3 regions of the Enterococcus sp. DIV0755b genome follow, and region 3 is predicted to be linked to each of the others. Evidence: predicted binding sites of a transcription regulator. Region 3 holds the regulator's gene; each other region holds the start of a gene.
What was found. Region 3 encodes LexA, which represses DNA repair genes until DNA is damaged. Its sites were predicted from a motif close to CNAACANNTGTTNG; they were not measured.

Region 1: the regulator LexA is predicted to act here: its motif matches at 1,377-1,390, upstream of recX (recombination regulator RecX).
Region 2: the regulator LexA is predicted to act here: its motif matches at 1,716-1,729, upstream of dinB (DNA polymerase IV).

Annotation. Positions count from the first base shown of each region.
Region 1 is NZ_JBIOQN010000001.1:1,624,630-1,627,914, reverse strand. It holds gene mutY (A/G-specific adenine glycosylase) at 1-563, opposite strand, end outside; gene recX (recombination regulator RecX) at 547-1,335, opposite strand; gene rlmD (23S rRNA (uracil(1939)-C(5))-methyltransferase RlmD) at 1,529-2,902, shown strand; gene lacD (tagatose-bisphosphate aldolase) at 3,015-3,285, opposite strand, start outside.
Region 2 is NZ_JBIOQN010000001.1:1,308,760-1,312,044, reverse strand. It holds gene nrdG (anaerobic ribonucleoside-triphosphate reductase activating protein) at 1-368, shown strand, start outside; gene dinB (DNA polymerase IV) at 543-1,679, opposite strand; gene rsmI (16S rRNA (cytidine(1402)-2'-O)-methyltransferase) at 1,949-2,830, opposite strand; gene IGI65_RS06195 (DNA replication initiation control protein YabA) at 2,906-3,247, opposite strand; gene IGI65_RS06190 (PSP1 domain-containing protein) at 3,234-3,285, opposite strand, start outside.
Region 3 is NZ_JBIOQN010000001.1:1,900,412-1,903,696, forward strand. It holds gene tkt (transketolase) at 1-662, opposite strand, end outside; gene IGI65_RS09165 (DUF896 family protein) at 751-993, opposite strand; gene lexA (transcriptional repressor LexA) at 1,165-1,785, shown strand; gene IGI65_RS09175 (hypothetical protein) at 1,905-2,117, shown strand; gene IGI65_RS09180 (hydrolase) at 2,421-3,041, shown strand; gene IGI65_RS09185 (hypothetical protein) at 3,060-3,285, shown strand, end outside.

The sequences.
Region 1 (3,285 bases), 280 kb from region 3:
TCTCCTGGTGCAGCAACAGGGATAAGTTGACGCAATACTTGATCAAAAATTTTGCGACTGGCAGGTTTAGCGATGTCAGCGTCAATCCCATATAAGCGACTAACTACCCGCATGGCATTGCCGTCAATGGCAGGTTCGGCTTGATTAAAAGCGATACTAGCAATTGCCCCAGCAGTGTATGGTCCGATACCTTTTAATGAATGAATCTTCTCAATATCAGTTGGAAAGGTCCCGTCAAATTCTGTCATAATTTGTTGGGCGGCTTTTTTTAAATTACGGGCGCGTGAATAATAACCTAACCCTTCCCAGACTTTTAAAAGTTCTTGTTCATCACTTTCTGCTAGTGCTTTAATAGTTGGATATTTAGCAGTAAAACGATAAAAATAAACAATAACTGTATCCACGCGAGTTTGTTGCAACATAATTTCAGAAATCCAAATAAAATATGGATCACGACTTTGGCGCCAAGGTAGATTACGTCTGTTTTTTTGATACCAGGCAATAAAAACTTGTTGCAACTCTTTTATTTGTGCTTCATTTAAATGCTCATTCTTCTTGTTCATCGATAAACTGCTGAATCTCCTCTAATGAAAAGCCTTTTTGATAAAGACTTTGTTTGATTTTTTGCTTACGAATTTGCGGTGCTTTATTTTGATGTCTGCGCCAAAGTTTTTCACCTGCTTTTTTTAAAGCTTCTTTTTCCAAATCCTCATCTATTTCCAGTTCCAAATTAGCCAATACTAAATTGGTAATATCGCCACTAAAACCTTTTTGTCGTAGCGTTAATTGTAATTTTTGTTTTGTTTCTTTAAAACTTTTATTATGAATTTTTTTTAGAATTTTTTGGGCGGCATGTTCTGCTACTTCAATTTGAGTCTTATCATCATATAACCACAGCGCGTTTTCGATTACCTCTGGAGTTAGACCCTTTTGACGCAATTGTTGTTTAATTACCGCCGGTCCCTTATCGCTCAAACGCATTTGCGTTCTAACGTAGCTTTCGCCATAGATTTTATCATCTAAGACAGATAAGTCTTTTAAATGTGCGATAATTTTTTCTCGATCTGAACTAGGAATTTCACGATCTTTCAAATATGTTCGCACTTCTTTTTCTGAGCGCAGCTGATAACTGATATAATTTAATGCCAATTGAACACCGACATCATAGTGCGCATTTTTATTGATTTCTGCTAGTGTCTTTTCGTCTAGCTCGAGTCCTTTTAACAAACGAAATTTAATTAGTAAATCCTCTGAAACTCTTAAAGTTTCACCATTGGATAAATCAACTTCATAAAATCCGTTTTTCCCTTTTGCTACCCGCGCAACAGTAATCATCAGTAAGCCTCCTTTACCAGTTTTCATGAATAGATAAAACACGAATATATGTTTGTAGTGTACCATAAAGTACTACTTGTCTAAAGCCTTTCGGTTGGTTTTGTTTCTGAATAGATTATGTTAAGATAACTACAGTAAAAAGACAAAAAGAACAGCACTTTTTATAATTGCTGTCACAAACAAGGAGCCAGCTATGGAACAAGTTGTCAAACAGGGACAAAAAATTAACGTCACGATTAAACGCTTGGGTATTAATGGAGAAGGAATTGCCTATTTCAAGCGCTTAATCGTCTTTATACCCAAAGCTTTACCCGGAGAAAAACTAACCGCTCAAGTTACAAATATTACTGCAAAATTCGCTGAAGCTCAGATTTTACAAATCATAAAAAAAAGTCCACATCGGATTACGCCCCCTTGTATTTTTTATGATCGTTGTGGTGGCTGCCAGTTGCAACATTTGACTTATGACAAACAATTAGATTTTAAACGCGATTTATTGCAACAAGCTTTAACAAAATTCAAACCAGCTGGTTATAAAAATTACGTGTTAAAAGAAACTATTGGGATGGAAGACCCATGGCGTTATCGTAATAAAGCGCAATTTCAACTACGATATAATACGAAAAAACAAAAAGCTGAAGCTGGTCTTTACGAAACGGGTTCGCATAACTTAGTGGCAATTGATAACTGTCTGGTGCAAGAACCAGACACACAAGCTGTTATGAATACGACGGTACAATTAATTAATAAATATCAAATTCCAATTTACGATGAAAAGAAAAATAGTGGGATTTTAAAAACATTGATGGTACGAAAAGGGGTACAAACTGGTGAAGTCCAGTTAGTATTTATTACACATACTAATAAATTACCCCAAAAAAACAGCTTAATTCGTGAGTTAACCCAGCGTTTACCTTTTTTAGTCTCTATTATGCAAAATGTTCAAAATAAAAAGACGTCACTGGTTATGGGAGAACAGACCGAACTTTTATGGGGAAAAGAAAGCATCGCAGAAGCATTGGATGAATTGCAATTTGATTTGTCTGCTCGCGCTTTTTTCCAGTTAAACCCGTATCAAACAAAAATTTTATACGATGAAGCCCGCAAAGCACTGGCTTTATCGCCACAAGAAACATTGGTAGATGCTTATTGTGGTGTCGGGACAATTGGTCTTTCGATGGCAAAAATAGCGAAAGAAGTACGGGGAATGGACACAATCGAACAAGCCATTTCAGATGCTAAGCGCAATGCCAAACGCTTAGGTGTGACAAACACCCATTATGAAACTGGAACAGCTGAAGAACTCCTTCCTCAGTGGTTAAAAGACGGTTTTAGTCCGGATGCCATTGTCGTAGATCCTCCCCGCACTGGTTTAGATCAAAAATTATTACGTGCGTTAACGCAACAGCCAGTCAAAAAATTTGTCTATATTTCTTGTAACGTCTCAACGTTAGCTCGAGATTTAGTTAGTTTAGCGAAAGTTTACGACATTCATTATTTACAATCAGTGGATATGTTTCCTCAAACTGCTCGCTGTGAAGTTGTTGTAAAAATGACGAAAAAGTAAATTAAGTAATGAGCTTCATTCAAGTAAGAAGAGAAAAATACTACGAAATAAAATCAATACTTTAGCTACAAAAAAAGGCTACTGGAAAAATCCAGTAGCCTTCCTTTTTTTCTTAAAATTTAACTGGTGTTGCCGTAGCTTGTAACACTTCGTTTAACTCTTCAATGTTTTTGCGACCTTGTGTCCGCATCCATTCTCTTGCAGCTTCTTCGCCCCCTGTGATAAATGGTTCTACACCATTAGCCCAAGTTGCCCGACCACATAAGACACCATTGAAAGTGGAGCCGGCTTCTTTAGCGAATTTCAATGTTTCTTGGAATAATTCTGCTGAAACACCTGCTGATAAGAAGATAAATGGCAGATTCGTTGCTTCTGATTGTTCT
Region 2 (3,285 bases), 590 kb from region 3:
ATGTTCAAGGTCTCACTTTACTAGGTGGTGAACCTTTTTTAAATACCGCCGTGTGCCTGCAAGTGGTTAATCGGGTACAACAGGAATTTGGCACAACCAAAGACATTTGGAGTTGGTCTGGCTATACATTTGAAGAACTTTTACAAGAAACAGACGATAAATTAGAGTTATTAAGTAAAATTGACATTTTGGTAGATGGGCGGTTTGAATTAGCTAAGCGAAATTTAAATTTACAATTTCGTGGCAGTAGTAATCAACGCATTATTGATGTAAAAAAATCCCTCGCTTTAAATAAAGCTGTGATTTGGGAAAAATGTCATGACGCTACAGAAAGTTTTGAACAGATAAAAAAACAAGATTTAATCTAATCAAGCTTAAATGGCACAAAACAAAAAAAGACAATAGCTTTTCTATTGTCTTTTTGTTGTGTCCTCACTCATAAAACACTAATGCGGCTAAACGCTATAACAGCCGAAACTTATTTATACTTTTAACGATTTTTTTTCCTAGTGAAACACCGGCAAGCTAATTCTTATCCTAATTTATTCCTTTTTCTCTTCTTCTATCACTTCATCCCACAATGGTAATGTTAGATTCTCAAATGTTATGGGATCTAAATTTGTCACCGTAATTCCCAATAAACGAATCCCCTTTTCAAGTCCGGCAACTTCCTCCCATATTAAACTCGCCTGAGAAAAAATAGCTTGTTTATCAGCTAAATAAGTCGGCAATGTTTTTCTTTTAGTCACCGTTTCATAACCAGCATAGCGGACTTTTAAAACCAGTGTTTGCCCATGTTTGCTACTTTTCTTTAAGGCTGCTGCTACTTTTTCAGAGAGTTGGCGTAATTGGGACAAAACAGCATCTTCAGTTGTTAATGGCTTACCGTAAGTGTGTTCTTTTCCGACTGACTTTCGCTCTCTTTTGACAGCTACCGGTGAGTCGTGAATTCCCCGTACTTTACGATATAAAAAATAACCCATCTTCCCAAAAGATTGGATTAACTCCATTTCTGTTTTTTCAAATAAATCAGCTCCGGTAAAAATTCCCATTTCATGCATTTTCGGTACTGTCTTTTTCCCAACACCGTGAAATTTTTCAATGGGGAGTGCTTTTAAAAATTCCTGGGCATCCCGCGGTGGAATAACGGTAATTCCTTGGGGTTTCATGAAATCAGAAGCCAATTTGGCCAAAAATTTATTATAACTGACACCAGCTGAACAAGTAAGATGAACTTTTTGCCACACATCCCGCTGAATTAAGCGTGCAATTTTTACAGCAGAATAACTATTGATTTTATTTTGTGTCACATCCAGATAGGCTTCATCAATTGAAACAGGTTCAATTACATCGGTATATTTCGCAAATATCTCCCGCACTTCATTTGAAACTAGGCGATATTTTTCGTGATTTCCCGGCACAAAAATAGCATGGGGACAAAGTTCGTAGGCTTTTTGCGCACTCATAGCCGAATGAATACCGTACTTTCGTGCTTCATAATTGGCAGTAGTTACAACGCCTTTGCCGCCAGTATCACTGGGGTGACGGGCAATTACTAAAGGATGTTGTGCCAATTCAGGATGATCCCTTTCTTCCACAGAAGCAAAAAAAGCATCCATATCAATATGAATAATTTTACGACTCGTATCATTTTTTAACGGAAACTGTAATTCTGCCATCAGCCCACCTCCTTAGCTCCTACCATTATACTAGCCCAAACGAATGTTCGCAACCTCTAGCTATTTAGTAGGCTAATTAGAAGCTAAATGTAATCTTTCCGTCTTAAAGTAATAATAAATAAGCCAAAACCTCAATAAATTAATTATAGCTTTCACGATATTCCAACTGACTGCTCTAAAATTCGATTAAATTAATCCTTAAGTCTGAACATCGCTTTGCTTTGTAAAAAAGAGCACTTTTTAACGGTTCATAAAAAAAACCAGCAGACTTATTCTGCTGGCACTTCAATTTCATGATAGGCTTTATAGACGACTTGCTTTTTAATTTGATTGTTTTGAGCCACGGTTTTAATTGCCGCATTAGGTTTTATACCTTCAGTAACTAAAGCTTGTACTTGTTGTTTAAGAGTCAATTCAGAAGGTGCTATTGGTGTAGCTTCAAGGCCATCAAAACCTGCCACCATTAGACAGCACTCCCCTTTAATTGGATTTTCGCTCAAATAATCCGTTAGCTCAGCTAAAGTTCCCCTTAAATATTCTTCATGTACTTTGGTTAATTCTCGACAAACGACAGCTCGGCGGTTACCAAACACTTCACTTACTGTCTTAACCGTTTGTTTTAAACGATGTGGCGATTCGTAAAAAATTAAAGTGGCCCCTTCATTTTTTAAAGTTGTTAATTCCTTAACCTGCTCATTTTTTTTACGAGGTAAAAAGCCATAAAAGTAATTTGGTTGTGGAGATAGACCAGAAGCAATTAAAGCTGTTAAACCAGCAGTAGGACCTGGTAGGGAAACGACTGGAATATTAGCTTTAATACAAGCAACCACCAGTTCATGACCTGGATCACTAATAGAAGGCATCCCCGCGTCACTTACTTGGGCAATATTTTTACCTTGTTCTAGTAGTGTCACTAACTCTGGCACCCGTTCTTTAAAATTATGTTCATGCAAACTTTTTTGGGAAGTCGTAATTTCAAAATGATTTAATAACTTTTGCGTATTACGTGTATCTTCACTGGCAATAAGTTCTACTGTCCGCAAAGTTTCGACTGCACGATAAGTCATATCTTGTAAGTTTCCAATTGGTGTTGGCACCAAATAAAGTGTGCCACTTAATTGTTTGCCTTTGAAACTGCTTTGTTTTTGCACTTGTTACCCTCATTTCATAAAGTGAAAAAGAATTGATAAAAAAGAAAAAATCCTCTTTAATCAATTCCTTATCACTTAATTTTGACTTTCTCGATATAAAACTTCTAAACAAAAAACACATTGTTCATCATTTTCTCTTCTGGCACCGTAAGATTCACGGCAAATATGAAAGCCTTCTTCATAAATTTTCTCTAAATTCATACGAGACTTGGACATGCCTTGTTTTACTTCTTCTGCTGCGTTTTCCTCTTTTAATTCTTGTAAGTACTCCCGCAACTTTTGATTTTCTAATTCGAGTGTCGTATTTTTCTCAACAATTTCTTGTAAGGCTGCTTTCATTGCCGTTAATTGTTGCAATGAGCTTTCTAGATCTAATTCTAACTTGCTTAAACCATCATAAATATCACGTTTGTCCATGCTCACTGGCATCACCTGCTTTTTTTGCTTCATCGGCT
Region 3 (3,285 bases):
CCGTCTTCTACTAAGATATGTTGCCAGCCATATGCTTCAAAACGTTGCCCAACATTTTCAGTAAAAGCTTTTGAAGTTGGTCCATCTAATGAAATATCATTTGAATCATATAAAACAACTAGCTTTCCTAGTTTCATATGCCCAGCCATTGAAGCCGCTTCTTGAGAAACACCTTCCATTAAATCACCGTCACCACATAGAGCATAAGTGTAATGATCGACGATATTGAATTGATCACGGTTATAAGTCGCAGCTAGATGTGCTTCACTCATCGCCATTCCTACAGCCATTGCAATCCCTTGACCTAATGGACCAGTTGTCGCTTCGACACCATCAGTGTGATTCACTTCAGGATGTCCAGGTGTTTTACTTCCCCATTGACGAAAATTTTTCAAATCATCAATTGAAACTTTATAACCTGCACAGTGCAATAAACTATAGAGTAATGCTGAACCATGCCCAGCAGATAAAACAAAACGGTCACGATCAGCCCAATTACGGGAAGTGGCCGGATTAATTTTCAAATGCTTTGTCCAAAGTGCATACGCCATTGGTGCAGCCCCCATCGGTAAACCAGGGTGGCCAGAATTTGCTGCTTGGATTGCTTCAATACTTAAAGTACGTAAGGTGTTAACGCTCAATTCATCGATTTTATCAAACAATTGTGCTTCCTCCAGTTTTTAGGTTTTTTTTACCTTTATTATTTACTTTCCTATTGTAAAGGATTTTCGCTTTAAATGCAATTAAATATCAATCACGATTGTGTAAGCCTTTTTCTTTTTGAATTTGCTTCAATTTTTCTGGTGTTACGTCATTTCCTTTTGGATCCACGACTTTCATACCTTCAATGTGGTGCCGCATTCCTGATCGAAAAGCTTTTAAATACTCTTCCCGTAAATTCTTTTGTTCTCTTGTTTCGGCTTCTGACAAACCCATTTCTTTTTTCTTTTTAGCAAGCTCGTTAATACGCGCTAATTTTTCATCTGATAGCATTATAAAATCTCCTTTATGCTTATAATTTGAAATTGAGACTACATTCCTATATTCCCTCTTATCTTAGCTAAAAAAAAGGTTCGTGACAACTACCAACTAAATACGAACATCTGTTTGAATTGTTTTTTGCTTTATGCTAAACTAAATGTATCGAAAGAAAGAAGGTGCAATATGGCTAAACGCACAGAAAATCGTCAAATTGAAATCTTAAAATTTATTCATGACCGCGTCTCAGAAAAAGGATATCCCCCTACAGTTCGAGAAATTGGCGAAGCGGTTTCGTTATCTTCCACATCGACAGTACACGGTCATCTTTCCCGTTTAGAAAAGAAAGGTCTTATTTTACGCGATCCTACTAAACCCCGTGCAATCGAATTAACGGAATTAGGATTGGAAAAAATTGGTGCACAGCCTGAGACTATTCCGATGCTTGGCGTCGTTACAGCCGGTGAACCAATCTTAGCTGTGGAAGAGGCATCTGATTTCTTCCCTATCCCGCCTCATTTATTAAATGATAGCGGTGCTTTATTTATGTTAACAATCCGTGGAGAAAGTATGATCAATGCAGGTATTCTAGATGGTGATCAAGTTATTGTCCGCAAACAATCAGCTGCAAATAATGGTGATATTGTCATTGCGATGACTGATGAAGATGAAGCAACTTGTAAAAGATTTTTTAAAGAAAATAATTACATTCGTTTACAACCCGAAAATGATTATATGGAACCCATTATCTTGCCAAATGTCAAAATCTTAGGCTTAGTGGTTGGTCTTTATCGGGATTTACTTTAAAATTATGAATAAATCTTCGTATTTTTCGGAGATTTATTTTTTTACTTTACAAACCGAACATACTTTCGTATAATCATTATACAAACGTTTGTTCGTATAATTTAATTGAGGTGAAAAGGATGAATACAATTCGCAATATTTCTTTAATCGTTTTAGGTATAATCGTTAGCTTTGTCATTAGTCACTATGGTGTTGCTTTAGCTGCTTTAATTTTTGTCCCGCCTTTTTTAATTTGGTTTGCTTTGTGGGATGAGAAAAAATATCGCCAAAGCATTCGCAAGTTTTCTCCCTACACCCAAAAACCACGTAATACGTACCATCCATATAAATAGATCAAATTTTGTAACTTGTATCTTTTTTAGTCAAAGCATAGTTTTTCCCTTCAAAAATTTTGTTTAAACACCTCCCAAGTGAGGTGTTTTTTTCTTTAAATTTTTGTATCGCTGAATTTGAGGAGATTAAAATATAGGTTACTTAAACAACAGTTCTTTTACATCACATTTATCTAAATGATTTACTTTTAAAAAATGTAAGCGATTCCTTTTAGGAAGTCAGATTACTTTCCTTATTTAAAAAACGGCAGTATATTGATTTTAAGAGCAAAATATTGCGCAAAATTAAGGAGGCATTTTACTATGACAAGTTATGAACCAAGAAATCCCCAAAAAGATGAACTACTTTCCCCCGACAATAGTGTTTTTGTTTTAATTGACTACCAACCAACTCAAGTCAACTCGATTAATTCGATGAACCGCCATGAACTGGTTGAAAGTATTACAAATTTAACTGCTTTAATGCGTGCTTACAATGTTCCCACAATTGTATCAACGGTTAATGTGGCAACTGGACGCAACAAAGATACTATTCCTCAGTTAAAGGAACTGGTAAAAGATTTACCAAGTTACGATCGTACCTCTATCAATGCGTGGGAAGATCAGGAATTTAATGGTGCAGTGAAGTCCACTGGCAAAAAGAAAATTATTATTGCTGCCTTATGGACAGAAGCCTGCCTAACCTTCCCTACTTTGGATGCATTAAAAGAAGGCTATGAGGTTTATCCTGTTGTTGATGCTGTTGGCGGCACGAGTAAAATCGCACACGAAATGGCACTTCATCGTGTTGAACAAGCGGGGGCTAAAATGACCACCTTTGCCCAATTAGCTTGTGAATTCCAGCGGGATTGGAATCGAACGGATACAGTAGCAAAATTTGTAAAGGCAATGCAAGACAAAGGAATTTTCTTGAAATTAGAATAAAAAATAGGAGATGTTTGTATGTTAGACATTCAAGGCTCTTTAAAAAATTTAGCTTGGACAGTAGAGCATCACTTTTTGCATATTAAAAATCAACATGAATTTATGCGGGCTTGGGCGGTCCAATTTGAACTCGCCTATACGGATTTTCGTGTAACTCAAATGGCATTGCAACTTGCTGGTAATCAGATGGATTTGCTAAAAGATTTTACAACTCAGTACGATGCAGTTTATCAATACGAAATGG